3 regions of the Brevibacillus sp. 7WMA2 genome follow, and region 3 is predicted to be linked to each of the others. Evidence: predicted binding sites of a transcription regulator. Region 3 holds the regulator's gene; each other region holds the start of a gene.

Region 1 (4,291 bases), 2.7 Mb from region 3:
GTACACCACAGATTCAAAACATTATCCCAAGCAATTACTTTGGGACAGATGCCTATGCGGCCCCGCTAGTAGGAATTGTGGGAGCCTTCCTGATTTTTCTGGGCGGGATGCTGTGGTTGGAAAAACGTCGCAAACAGGCGGCTATAGCGGGAGAGGGATATGGTGACAATCATAAGAATGAGCCAGAAGCAAAAGAAACTGAAAAATATCCTCCTATTGCCTTGGCTATCTTGCCTTTGTTGCTGGTGCTTCTCACTAATTTTCTGTTAAGCAGAGGATTCATTGCGGTCGATAGCTGGTATGATCCGGCTATGCTTAACGAAAAATTTAAGATTGAAAATGTGAAGACGGTAGCTTCTTCATGGGCTTTGATCATTGCGTTGTTAGTAGGAGTTATTTCAGCTTTAGCTATCAATGTAAAAACGGTGCACAGCAAGCTAGCGGCAGGTCTTACAACAGCAGCCATGGGGGCTTTGCTTGCCATCTTTAATACGGCTTCTGAGGTGGGCTTTGGGAACGTGGTAAAGACATTGCCCGGCTTTAAAAGCATTCAGGGTTGGATTTTGGGTGCAAGTGATCATCCATTGGTCTCTGAGGCCTTAGCGGTAAATGTACTGTCTGGAATGACTGGTTCCGCCTCTGGTGGTTTGTCGATTGCCTTGGAGGTAATGGGCAAACAGTATGTAGAGCTAGCAAATGCCGCTAATATTTCCCCAGAACTCCTACATCGGATTGCTTCCATGGCCTCAGGGGGGATGGATACGCTGCCTCATAATGGTGCTGTCATTACATTATTGGCTATCACGGGGCTTACGCATCGTCAGTCCTACAAGGATATTTTTGTTATTACTGTATTGAAGACAGTAACGGTTTTCCTATTGGCTTTCGTGGTTTCCATTTTCTAATGAGATGAGGGCGGAAAAGGGAAGAAATAAAGGCTGTTGCCATGATGATAAGGAAGAGGAGAAATGTCGTATGGGGTTGCTAGATCAAAGAGTAGCATTCATCACTGGGGCTGCGAGCGGTATTGGTTATGAGATGGCTAGGCATTTTGCTAAGGAAGGAGCGATTATTGCCATCGCTGATCTGAATGCAGGAGCTGTTGCTGAGTCGGCAGAGAGACTACGTCAGCAGGGGTATAAGGTGATCGGCTTACCCTGTGATGTTTCAAATGAGGAGCAGGTTGCAGCCAGCGTCCAACGAGTTGTCGAAGAGTATGGCAGATTGGAGATTTTAATCAATAATGCTGGTCTACAGCATGTGTCTTCAATTGAGGAATTTCCGACAGAGCGTTTTGAGCTACTGCTAAAGGTCATGCTAGTGGGGCCTTTTCTAGGCATTAAGCATGCTTTCCCTATTATGAAACAGCAGGGATACGGTCGGATTTTAAATATGTCATCCATAAATGGGCTTATCGGATTTGCTGGAAAAGCGGCCTACAACAGTGCCAAGCATGGAGTAATTGGATTGACGAAAGTAGCCGCATTAGAGGGAGCAGTACATGGGATTACAGTAAATGCCTTGTGTCCCGGCTATGTTGACACTCCTTTAGTACAAAATCAACTGAAGGATTTGGCTATTACTCGTAACGTACCTTTAGAAAAAGTATTGGAGGAAGTCATTTACCCTTTAGTTCCTCAGAAGAGATTATTGTCCGTAGAGGAGATTGCAGACTATGCCTCTATGCTGGTAAGCGATAGATTAAAGGGAGTGACAGGCATTGCCGCCGCTATTGATGGCGGATATACCGCTCAATAAAAGAACCATTATGAGCAACTGTAATGAGAAAAAGCAGGTAACAGAAAAGGAGTAGAGAAGTCCTTTGGCTATTACCTGCCTTTCTATCTATTTTCTTATTGGAAAGAAAACGTAATTTCTTCTAAAGCTTCATTAAAATCAACTGTCATGCTTTTATCTTCAATAAACCACATATCATCTTGTTCAAAAAAGAAGGTCATGCCTTCAACCGTACTGGAGAGTGCAATCTCATTCGGTTCGGTTTTAGAAATCCCCATGGAATAGCTTTTATGTAGGCTAGTGCCTCCGCCGTATCGGACGAAAAAGCGAATGAAATCGCCTGATTTAAAGCCCCAGTCTTTTTTGAACCAAGCAAGTGCCTGTGGTGTAATGGTAATGGACATTAAGAGCCACTCCTTCATCATGTCATCTGGAGATTGGTCGATACAGAAGTATCCTTTTATGTAGCATACCAGATTTTTATTGAAACATGATAGGAGATAAGTGTAAAGTCTAAAAAAGTTAGTTAAAAAAATCCAAGCAAACGTGTGAGAAACATCACATACATATACGTAGTTATCGAGTAAGATTAGAGTGTACCAAGGAGCTGAATAGAAAAAGATAGCCCCAAGGTGGTTTATAAGGAATTGCTTTTATGCACTACTTAACATCAATAACAAAAGTTCCTTGTAAACTAGAATGTGAAAAATTTCACTTTCGCTTTATTTTTTTAACGCGTACGTGAAAAAATTCACTAAATCTGTGGATACAATGCTTTCTTATTTAATAAGGAGGAAGAAACCATGAGCAATGAAGTAAAAGTGCAGGAGCAAGCAAAAGAAGAGGCAGTAAAAACAATGATTGATACCTTGGTCGAGAATGGTAACCAAGCGTTAAAGGACTTTGCTAATTACGATCAGGAGCAAATAGACAGCATTGTAAAAGCAATGGCATTAGCCGGGTTAGATAAACACGTATATTTAGCAAAATTGGCTCATGAGGAAACAGGACGTGGTGTTTTTGAAGATAAGATGATCAAAAACATTTTCTCTACAGAATATATTTATAACAGTATTAAAAAGGATAAAACAGTTGGTCTTATCCGTGAAGATGAGCAGAATGGCATCATCGAAATAGCTGAACCGATTGGGGTAGTAGCAGGGGTTACACCAGTAACAAACCCGACCTCTACCACCATGTTCAAAGCAATCATTTCTATTAAAACACGAAACCCAATTATCTTCGCTTTCCATCCATCTGCACAGAAGTCTAGTGCAGAAGCGGCGCGTACATTATATGAAGCAGCCATTAAAGCTGGTGCTCCAAAGAATTGCATTCAGTGGATCGATCAGCCTTCCCTAGAAGCAACCAAACAACTGATGAATCATTCAGGCACAGCTCTTGTATTAGCAACAGGTGGAGCCGGTATGGTGAAATCAGCTTATAGTACAGGGAAGCCGGCACTTGGTGTAGGTCCTGGTAACGTACCTTGCTATATTGAGCGGACTGCGGTAATCGAGCGTGCGGTAAATGATTTGATTTTATCCAAAACATTTGACAATGGTATGATTTGTGCTTCTGAGCAAGCCGTGATTGTTGATGCACCAGTCTATGAACGAGTTAAACAACTGATGATCTCCAATAATTGTCACTTTTTGACAGCTGATGAAAAGGCAAAAGTGGAGAAATTGGTCATAAATGAAAATACATGCGCCGTTAATGCGGATATCGTAGGAAAACCAGCGGCGGTTATTGCAGAATTGGCTGGTATACATGTAGATCCGGAAACGAAAATTTTAGTAGCAGAATTGACAGGTGTAGGCCCTGATCATCCATTATCTCGTGAAAAATTAAGTCCTGTTCTTGCATGCTATAAAGTGAAAAACGCGGATGAAGGCTTCCGCCGTGCCGAAGAAATGCTTGAATTCGGCGGCTTGGGACATACAGCGGTTATCCATACAGAAGACGATGATCTTATGGAAGCATTTGGAATGAGAATGAAAGCTTGCCGTATCGTAGTGAATGCTCCATCTTCTCAAGGTGCAATCGGGGATATTTACAATGAATTCATCCCATCCCTAACGCTTGGTTGTGGTTCTTATGGTCGAAACTCTGTATCTACCAACGTTAGTGCTGTGCATATGATCAACGTCAAAAAGGTGGCGAAACGACGAGTGAACATGCAATGGTTTAAGATTCCAGAGAAAATTTACTTTGAGAAAAATTCTATTCAATATCTGCATGATATGCCTGATATCTCTCGTGCTGTAATTGTGACAGACCCAGCTATGGTAAAACTAGGCTATGTAGATAAGGTATTGAGAAATCTGCGCAGTCGTTCTCAATATGTCCATTGCAAAGTGTTTAGCGACGTAGAGCCAGATCCATCTGTAACAACTGTACGGAAAGGAACCGAACTCATGGTGGATTTCCGACCTGATGTGATCATTGCATTAGGTGGCGGTTCTGCGATGGACGCAGCGAAAGCGATGTGGTTGTTCTATGAATATCCAAATGAAGAATTCCAAAACCTATACCAAAAATTCTTGGATAT
Region 2 (4,291 bases), 230 kb from region 3:
AAAAGAGTATCAATCCTAAGAAATCATCACCGTAATCTTCTATAAGCTCTTCATGCGTAAGGGAGGAAATTTCTGATTCAGACAAAGCAAGTTGATAATTAATACGAAACATATTAACTCCTTTCTAATAACCAAAATCTTTTAATGTGTATCTATGTGGACCATAAGCAGTACTAAGATCGAAATATCAGTAAACAAGGTTATTTTTTAACCCTTATTAAATTGTATTTGAATAATAGCGTTATTCCTAAGTTCATTAGAAAATGCACAACAAATGGTACTAAAATATTGTTTGTTTCAAAATATAACCAGCCAAAAGTAAAACTTGGTATGCTTATATTTATTAGCATGATAGGCTTTTTGAAGTATTGATTATGAAAACCTAAGAAAAATAAAGTAGTTGCTATAATTGCAATCCATTGGCTCTCTATAAATATGAAAAGTAAATTTTGAATAATTCCTCTAAACAAAAGTTCTTCAAATAACGCTCCTAAAAGCATAAAGACAAAAATAGGTAACAGTGAATAATTTTGATAACTCTTGTTTGTATCGTCAATGTATTTTGAGGGAATGTAAAGCGTTAAGATTACACCAAACAAAAGTAGAGCAAACGAAGCACTACATATATGCATTATCATTCTGATTGGTTTTTCGAACGATAGGAAATTATGAATTGTGAGTACATCATAAACGATAAGAATAAAAATGATGGCCACGCAAATGAATGTAAAAGAAGAGAATACGAAAACAGCGTCTTTTGGGTTGAAATCCTTTTTTGTTTTCTTGGTTTTGTCTTTCATAGCTTACCTTCTTTTCTGTGACTTTAAAATAATGAAAATACCTTATATTCCTATTTTATCAGAAGGTATAATATCTACAAATAATGATGTAAAAAGCAACAATCTTTTAGAAAACAGCCTAAAGAAAAAGGCAAACAAAAAGTCAGAAGGAGGAACTAGATCAAAATTTCTTTCAGAATGTAGCTGTAGATACGAAAAGAATTGAAGCAATTTTCCTACGATTTTCTAAACAAACATCTATTAACAAATATACTGTATACTAAAGACTTCTATTAGCAAATGGTATAACCCGATTTGTGATGAGGAAATTGATATTACGTAAGGGAGCATTAACAATGGGTAAAATGGATGAACAAATTTTAGTGGTAAAACGAACGGAACTATTTGATAATGAGCGGTTGGCTTTCCAAGGAATTGAAAAGGAACCTGACAGAATCACGAGGCTAATGAGTAATATTTCATCTCATTATTCTGTTATGAGACGCGGAGATGCTGAGGAAGATCAGGGCTTTAAGCAACCAATTCCATATGTAGTAATTCGCAAGGGCAATGAGCTGTTCATGTACAAACGTCTATCAGGCGGTGGAGAAGCACGCCTGCATGACAAGCTGTCTTTAGGTACAGGGGGTCACATGAATGACGAAAATAGCAGCAGCTTCGAGGAAGTTTTAGAGATTAACTTACTTAGAGAGCTAGAGGAAGAGCTGGACATACAAGCAGCAGATCGAGAGTTTAACACGATTGGCTTTATCAATGATGACGTAGAAGAAGTAGGTAAAGTACATATTGGACTTCTTGTAACACTTGATTTAGATGAAGATGCGACTGTGAGTGTAAGAGAAATTGATCAGTTGGAAGGCAAGTGGACAACCATCGAGGAATTGTTACAGCCGGATATATACGGAAGATTAGAAAGCTGGTCAAAATTCGTAGTAGATGTATTGAAGTAGAACGCAGCGGGGGAGCTGACTCCCCCAGTTGTTAAAATGAACAGGTAACGTGGTATGATGGCAAGGGTTTTTACATTTTTTCTAAAGAAAAACAGCGAGCATTTTACGAAAAAAAGATGATATTCTTCCGTGAATTGGTTTTTGAGGGTAGATGAGACATCTATATAAGCGAAATCAAGTGAAGTTTCACAGATAAGACATTAGCTATAATTGACGTCAACCAGAGGCGTTGTTAAAATTATCTAGGTAATATTGTGAAAAAAATCACGATATTGATTCTCATTGCTTCAAAATAGTGAAAAGGGGTTGTACATCATGAAAAGAATCGTAACATTGAGCACGCGTAAATTGCAGGATACCGCAAAGTTTGGTGGATGTGGCGCATGCCAGACATCCTGTCAGTCAGCTTGCAAAACTTCCTGTGGAATTGCTAATCAGCAATGTGAAAACAAATTGAACAGATAGGTAATGGAAATGTACCGCCCAACTGCTTTGCGGATGGGCGGCAATTTTTATGGGCAAAAGGAGCTTGATTATCAAGTATGATTCATCAATATAAACTAAACGGATACAACATTGTGCTTGACACCTATAGTGGATCGGTACATGTTGTCGATGACCTCGCTTATGAAATCATCGCACTTTACGAAAATACTTCTACAGAAAAAATAGTGGCAATGATGCTGGAAAAGTATGCACATGATTGTGCTATTACTGAGCTGGACATCCGTGAAACCATAGCAGATGTCGAGGAGCTAAAAAAAGACGGGCAACTCTTTACTGAGGATGAATTTAAGGATCTCTCTATTGATCTGAGAAATCGTCAGACCTATGTAAAGGCTCTATGCTTCAATGTTGCGCATACCTGTAATCTGTCATGTGAATATTGCTTTGCTAGTCAGGGGAAATACCACGGAGACAGAGCGATCATGAGCTATGAGGTTGGGCAAAGAGCTATCGATTACCTATTGGAAAACTCGGGTCACCACCGAAATCTCGATATCGATTTCTTCGGCGGAGAACCGCTTATGGCTTGGAAGGTTGTCAAGCAGATAGTCGCTTACGCAAGAAGTAAAGAAAAAGAGTACAAAAAGACATTTCGGTTCACCTTTACTACGAATGGTATGTTACTTAATGATGAGGTTACCGATTTCTTAAATCAAGAAATGTATAATGTTGTATTAAGCCTTGATGGCAGAAAAGAGGTTCATGATCGACTTCGTAAAACAGTCACTGGAGAGGGAAGCTACGATTTTATTGTTCGGAAGTTCCAGGATTTTGTCAAGAAGCGTGGAGACAAAGAATACTATGTACGTGGAACCTACACCCAGAACAATCTCGATTTTACCAATGACATTTTTCATATTGCAGACCTTGGATTTGATAAACTCTCGATGGAGCCTGTTATCTGTGATCCAAGCGAGCCCTATGCGCTAACCGAGAATGACCTCCAAGAGATTTATAACCAATATGAAATTCTCGCGAAGGAAATGCTTCAACGTAAGGAAAAGGGCAATGGGTTTACCTTCTACCATTATATGCTTGACCTCTCAGAAGGCCCTTGTATTCAGAAAAGAATCGCTGGCTGTGGTTCAGGAACCGAATACCTTGCTGTCACTCCATGGGGTGATCTTTTCCCTTGCCATCAATTTGTAGGGGATGAGAATTATTGTATGGGAAACATTTGGGATGGGATTACCAAACCAGAGTTGCAATACAAGTTTAAAGAAAGCAACTGCTATTCGAAGCCGGAATGTCAGGACTGCTGGGCAAAACTGTACTGTAGTGGTGGTTGTCCTGCTAATGCGCTTCATGTGACAGGCTCCCTCAATGGAACCTACGACTTCAGTTGTGATATCTTTAGGAAGAGAATTGAATGTTCCATGATGGTTAAGGTAGCCGAATCGATCAGCGCTATGGAGGAGCAAGTCGTGGACTGGGATCACTAATGTGTAATGTTTTAAAAATAAATAACCCATATGTTGTCAGTAGAGAAGAGTTCCTTTAGTAATATGGGACTCTTTTTTATATACATCAATAGTAAGGTGGTAACTAAGGGATAAAATGTGAAGTGGTACAGAAAAAGGTGGGGAGGTTTTCTTATGCAAATGAGGAACAGTGTTCTAGATATAGGAATTGGAAGGATAAAAGCTACTCGCCATGTCACATTAGAATTAGTTCTTGCAAGTTGCATTGTAGGTATTTATATCGTGTATAAGATATCTTTGGCTTGAATCAATCTGCCGCCGCAACTAGTGAGTAATTCGAAGGGATTAATACTTGTGCTAGTAAAGTAAAGTCATTCCGCTTATGGTTGAGGAGGAAAATTGGTATGCAATCTCTTCTGCTTGCTCTTGTGTAATAATTTCAAATGCATCCCCATAATGAGCCTCCTTTTATCACCTAGAACATTTCTTAGTTTAACAAGAAAATAAGATCTGGTTATACCTGATAAGCTGAGTTTATCATATGTGTTTATAAGAATGTAAAAAAGCAACTGCTCATAAAGTCAGTTGCTTCCATTATAAAGGTTTTTGCAGA
Region 3 (4,291 bases):
GTACTGAGCTGTCTGATCATTGTTCGTCTCCCTTTTCAACCGCCCAACCAACCACTTTTAGAAGGACGTTCGGAGCGGCTGAAGGCCGAGAAAAAGAATCCTTTTATGACGCTTTCTTTGCCCCATGCAGTTATTCGTTTTAAGCAGGGAGTGGGTCGATTAATACGTCAACAGACAGACAGCGGTGTTGTAATTGTATTTGATACACGCATCATTGAATCTAAATATGGTCGTATGTTTTTGCAATCTTTGCCGCCTTATCAGGTAGAGACTGGTCCATGGACTACATTACGTGAGCGAATAGCTCCTTTTTTACAATAAAATCAGTCCCTTAGGAAAAACAAATCTAAAATGATTGTATGAATTTTACCCAAGCCATAAAGTAGGAGGGAAGCAGATCCATGACTACAAAACGACATAACCTATGTCTAGTTATTTGTATAGGCATGATGATCTTTGCATTATCCCAAACCGTTGAAGCAAGCCGCCCCATTGCGATAGCACATCAGCAACAGCATATTGAGGACCCCGATGCTGTTGAACAGGAGGAAGATTTTGTGGGGCTTACCACTACTTTTTTCTCTTTACCAGAAGGAGAAAGTACGCTCATTCGCTTCCCTTCTGGTAAAACGATGCTAATTGATACAGGGAGCGAAAAAGATACGGAAAAATTGGTTTCCTTACTACTTGAGCGCCATGTTACAAAAGTGGATTACCTGTTATTGACAAACGATTTACCTACTCATATTGGCGGCTATGATAAGCTTGCGGAGAAAATTCAATTTGATAAGATTTACATGCCAAAATTGACAGCCTTCGTAATTCACAGTAATATCCATATATCTAGGGAAAAGCAAGTTGTGTATGTAAAGGAAAAGGATCAATTACTGGATGGGAAAGATGTGGTGATCACATTTTTACATCCCAGCGAGAACCTGTTTTTATCACCACAGGATAATTCGCTTGTGTTTAGTCTGACCCAAGGAGAGCTCCAGTTTTTATTCACCAGTGCCATCAATGAAAAAGCAGAGGAGCGTTTGTTTGCGAAATACCCTTCTTTACTGCCGGCTGAAATCTTAAAGGTTGCGGCACAAGGCAGCAATCAGGCTTCTATTCAATCCTTCTTAACTAAGGTTGATCCCCAGATTGCTGTTGTGCAGACCGGTATTGTTCGTGAGCAATGGAAAGACTCCATGCGTGAGGTGGTGGAGCGTTTGGAGGAATCATGGGCAGATACGTATGTGACTAGCCGGGATGGGTCAATTACCATTCTCTCTAACGGACAAGATTATAAGGTTTTAAAGGCAGTCAAGACCTCTACACGTGATAGACAACGAAGTTAGGAGTGCAATTTATGGGGAAAGTACCAAAAATTTCTGAAGCGGTCGTTCGCCGTCTGCCGATCTATTTGCGATATTTAACAAATCTACAGGAACTACAGGTAAAAACGGTGTCTTCCCAACAGATGGGCAAAACAATGGATATTAATCCAGCCCAAATTCGAAAGGACCTGTCTGCATTTGGTGACTTTGGCAAAAAAGGCATTGGCTATGACGTAGATTACTTGATTGAAAAGATTCGTCATATCTTGAAATTGGACCAAGTGATCCATGTAGCGTTGGTGGGGGCCGGTAATCTAGGTCAAGCGATTTCCAATTACAATGTGTATTTAAAAGATAACATGAAAATTGTTTCCATTTTTGATGCCGACCCGCAAAAAATAGGTAAGGATTTAGGTGGATTGGTCATTGAACCGATTGATAAAATGGAAGATATCATCAAGGAAAAACAAATTCGGATGGCGATAATTACGACGCCAGCCTCCGCCGCACAGGAAGTGGCAAATAAACTGATCGAAGCTGGAATAGAAGCGATCCTCAATTTTGCCCCAACAACCATTCGCACCGAAAAAGAAGTAAAAATTGATCATAACGATTTGACTTCCAGCTTGCAAAGCTTAGCGTATTATTTAAACTAAGTAATGACTAACAGATAAAGGGAGAGTGTCTACGTTGATGAAAATCATTACCAACGCAACCGTAATTACTGTTAATGAACAAAATGAGGTTATTTATAATGGAGCAGTTGGCTTTGATGGGGGAAAAATTACATATGTAGGTAAAACGCCAGAAGATTTATCAGCATATGACGAGATCATTGATGGAACGAATAAATATCTAATGCCAGGATTTATTAATACACATGGTCACGTAGGCATGTCTCTACTGCGCGGATTTGCGGATGACCTACCTTTAAAACAGTGGCTGGAAGATAAAATGTGGCCAATGGAAGGTCAATTTACAGCGGAGCATGTGAAATGGGGTACAGCTATTTCCATTATCGAGATGATTCGTACCGGTACAACTACCTTTGTAGATATGTATGATCATATGGATACAGTAGCACAGGAAGTGGAAGCATCCGGGATGCGCGGTGTACTATGCCGTGGGGTAATTGGTTTCTGCTCAGAAGAAGAACGCCAGCAGAAATTACAAGAAGCTGCATCTTTCGCATCACGTTGGAACGGAGCAGCCAACGGTCGTATCCATACCATGATGTCGCCGCATGCACCTTATACGTGCTCTCCTGAGTACATCCAGCAAATCCTTGAGAAGGCTATCGAGTTAAACGTACCATTACATATCCATATGTCTGAATCAAAAGCAGAAGTAGAACAAAACGTTCAGGATTACGGTGTACGCCCTGTTGCTCACTTAGAAAATCTAGGTGTATTTAATCACCCTACACTAGTTGCCCATGCAGTGCATTTAACGGATGAAGAAATTGATACATTGGCTAAATATAATGTTAAAGTAGCTCATAATCCAATTAGTAACTTAAAATTGGCAAGTGGTGTAGCAAGAGTGCCTGAGATGCTTGCGAAAGGTGTTTGTGTAAGTTTGGCAACTGACAGCTCAGCAAGTAACAACAACTTAAATCTATTTGAAGAGCTAAAATTAGCGGCTATCCTGCATAAGGGTGTTTCCTATGATCCAGAAGTGGTTCCGGCAGAAGAAGCGCTTCGTATGGCTACACGTTATGCGGCAGATGCTGTGTTCCAAAAAGACAGCTTAGGCTCATTAGAAGTAGGGAAAAAAGCAGATATGATTATGCTAAATGCTGCTCAAGCACATTTCCAACCGGCAAATGATCCGATTTCCCATGTTGTTTATGCAGCAAATGGCTATGATGTAACAGATACAATTGTTGATGGGCATTTCTTAATGAAAGATAAAGAGTTAATCACAATGGATGAACAAAAAGCAATCGCTGAAGTGAATCGTGTGTTTGCGCTTTTAAAGCAATAAACTCATAAAAGTCACCTCTTCATATGACAAAGGCTCCTGCCAAGTGGTTGATACGGCAGGAGACAGTGTAGTGTAGGTGTGTAGGCAGAGAAAAAATTTAATCCGTCCGTTGCATCTCTGTTTGCCATAAATCTGTAAGTGAGGAGTGACGAACAGAGAGCGTAGCGGTAGGTGGCAAGGTACGCAGCGGTGAGGACAGACCTACCCAGGATTCGTACAAATCGTGTTGTTCCCAACCCTGTTTTGGTAGGACAAGGCTCCTGTCGGTTTGATTCACACGCTCACCTCCTTGTGGTGTACTGATAGTATGGCTCCTTCTCATGACTCTATAATTAGTAAGTTTTCCACGTGGTTCTAAAACCTTCTTGTATCTCATAATTGTTAGGAGATACGCAAGGGAGGGGTTACCCATGTACGTGAAGCAACGGTATCTTTGGCTGTTGGTGCCAATATTAGCATGCTTATTTGGTTTGGGTGTATTATTGGGACAAGCAACAGACAAGCTATCTGTAGCACAAAACAGGACGAAGGAGCTACATGACAAAAGTAGATGGAATGCCGATCAAAATCAAAATAACACCAATCTAAAACAATTGATTGATCAGCTTTTTGTAGAGAAAGCAACTCCATTTGGAGTCAAGATACAGAATCAACCTTTTACAGGGAGCTATCGAGGCAATCACTTTCAACTAACGGGAGCATTACAGGGAAAAAAAGTGAAAATTGAACGTAACAATCGAGGTGCTTCGCTCGTCATAGATAATGAACTACGGGATTTGAACGTACTGCCCTATGCCTTGTTCACACCATCTGAGCATGCCTCAATCTTGAAGGATCAAATCTCACAGCTACAGCCTGTCGCAATCGTTTCAAGAGATGAAGCAGGTTTGCGAGGGTATAGCGTTAGCCTACAGCCAGAAAAAGTCAAAGACCTTTTACGAGAATGGTTGGGACCTTCTTTTCCTGTAGAAAATGAACTTGTA

Evidence for each region. The regulator Rex, encoded in region 3, represses fermentation and respiration genes when NADH is low (regulators of the CRP and FNR family bind a similar motif). The targets are predictions, from matches to a motif close to TTGTGAAATATTTCACAA.
Region 1: the regulator Rex is predicted to act here: its motif matches at 2,437-2,454, upstream of adhE (bifunctional acetaldehyde-CoA/alcohol dehydrogenase).
Region 2: the regulator Rex is predicted to act here: its motif matches at 2,003-2,020, upstream of scfA (six-cysteine ranthipeptide SCIFF).

Annotation. Positions count from the first base shown of each region.
Region 1 covers NZ_CP048799.1:3,301,954-3,306,244, reverse strand. Annotated here, with positions in the region: gene GOP56_RS13785 (GntP family permease) at 1-905, shown strand, start outside; gene GOP56_RS13780 (3-hydroxybutyrate dehydrogenase) at 982-1,758, shown strand; gene GOP56_RS13775 (HesB/YadR/YfhF family protein) at 1,854-2,141, opposite strand; gene adhE (bifunctional acetaldehyde-CoA/alcohol dehydrogenase) at 2,541-4,291, shown strand, end outside.
Region 2 covers NZ_CP048799.1:843,132-847,422, forward strand. Annotated here, with positions in the region: gene GOP56_RS03565 (hypothetical protein) at 1-112, opposite strand, end outside; gene GOP56_RS03570 (CPBP family intramembrane glutamic endopeptidase) at 201-800, opposite strand; gene GOP56_RS03575 (hypothetical protein) at 1,136-1,750, shown strand; gene scfA (six-cysteine ranthipeptide SCIFF) at 2,066-2,215, shown strand; gene scfB (thioether cross-link-forming SCIFF peptide maturase) at 2,293-3,699, shown strand; gene GOP56_RS24160 (hypothetical protein) at 3,853-3,984, shown strand.
Region 3 covers NZ_CP048799.1:610,164-614,454, forward strand. Annotated here, with positions in the region: gene dinG (ATP-dependent DNA helicase DinG) at 1-321, shown strand, start outside; gene GOP56_RS02650 (ComEC/Rec2 family competence protein) at 402-1,343, shown strand; gene GOP56_RS02655 (redox-sensing transcriptional repressor Rex) at 1,355-1,978, shown strand; gene GOP56_RS02660 (amidohydrolase) at 2,016-3,308, shown strand; gene GOP56_RS02665 (hypothetical protein) at 3,406-3,585, opposite strand; gene GOP56_RS02670 (hypothetical protein) at 3,719-4,291, shown strand, end outside.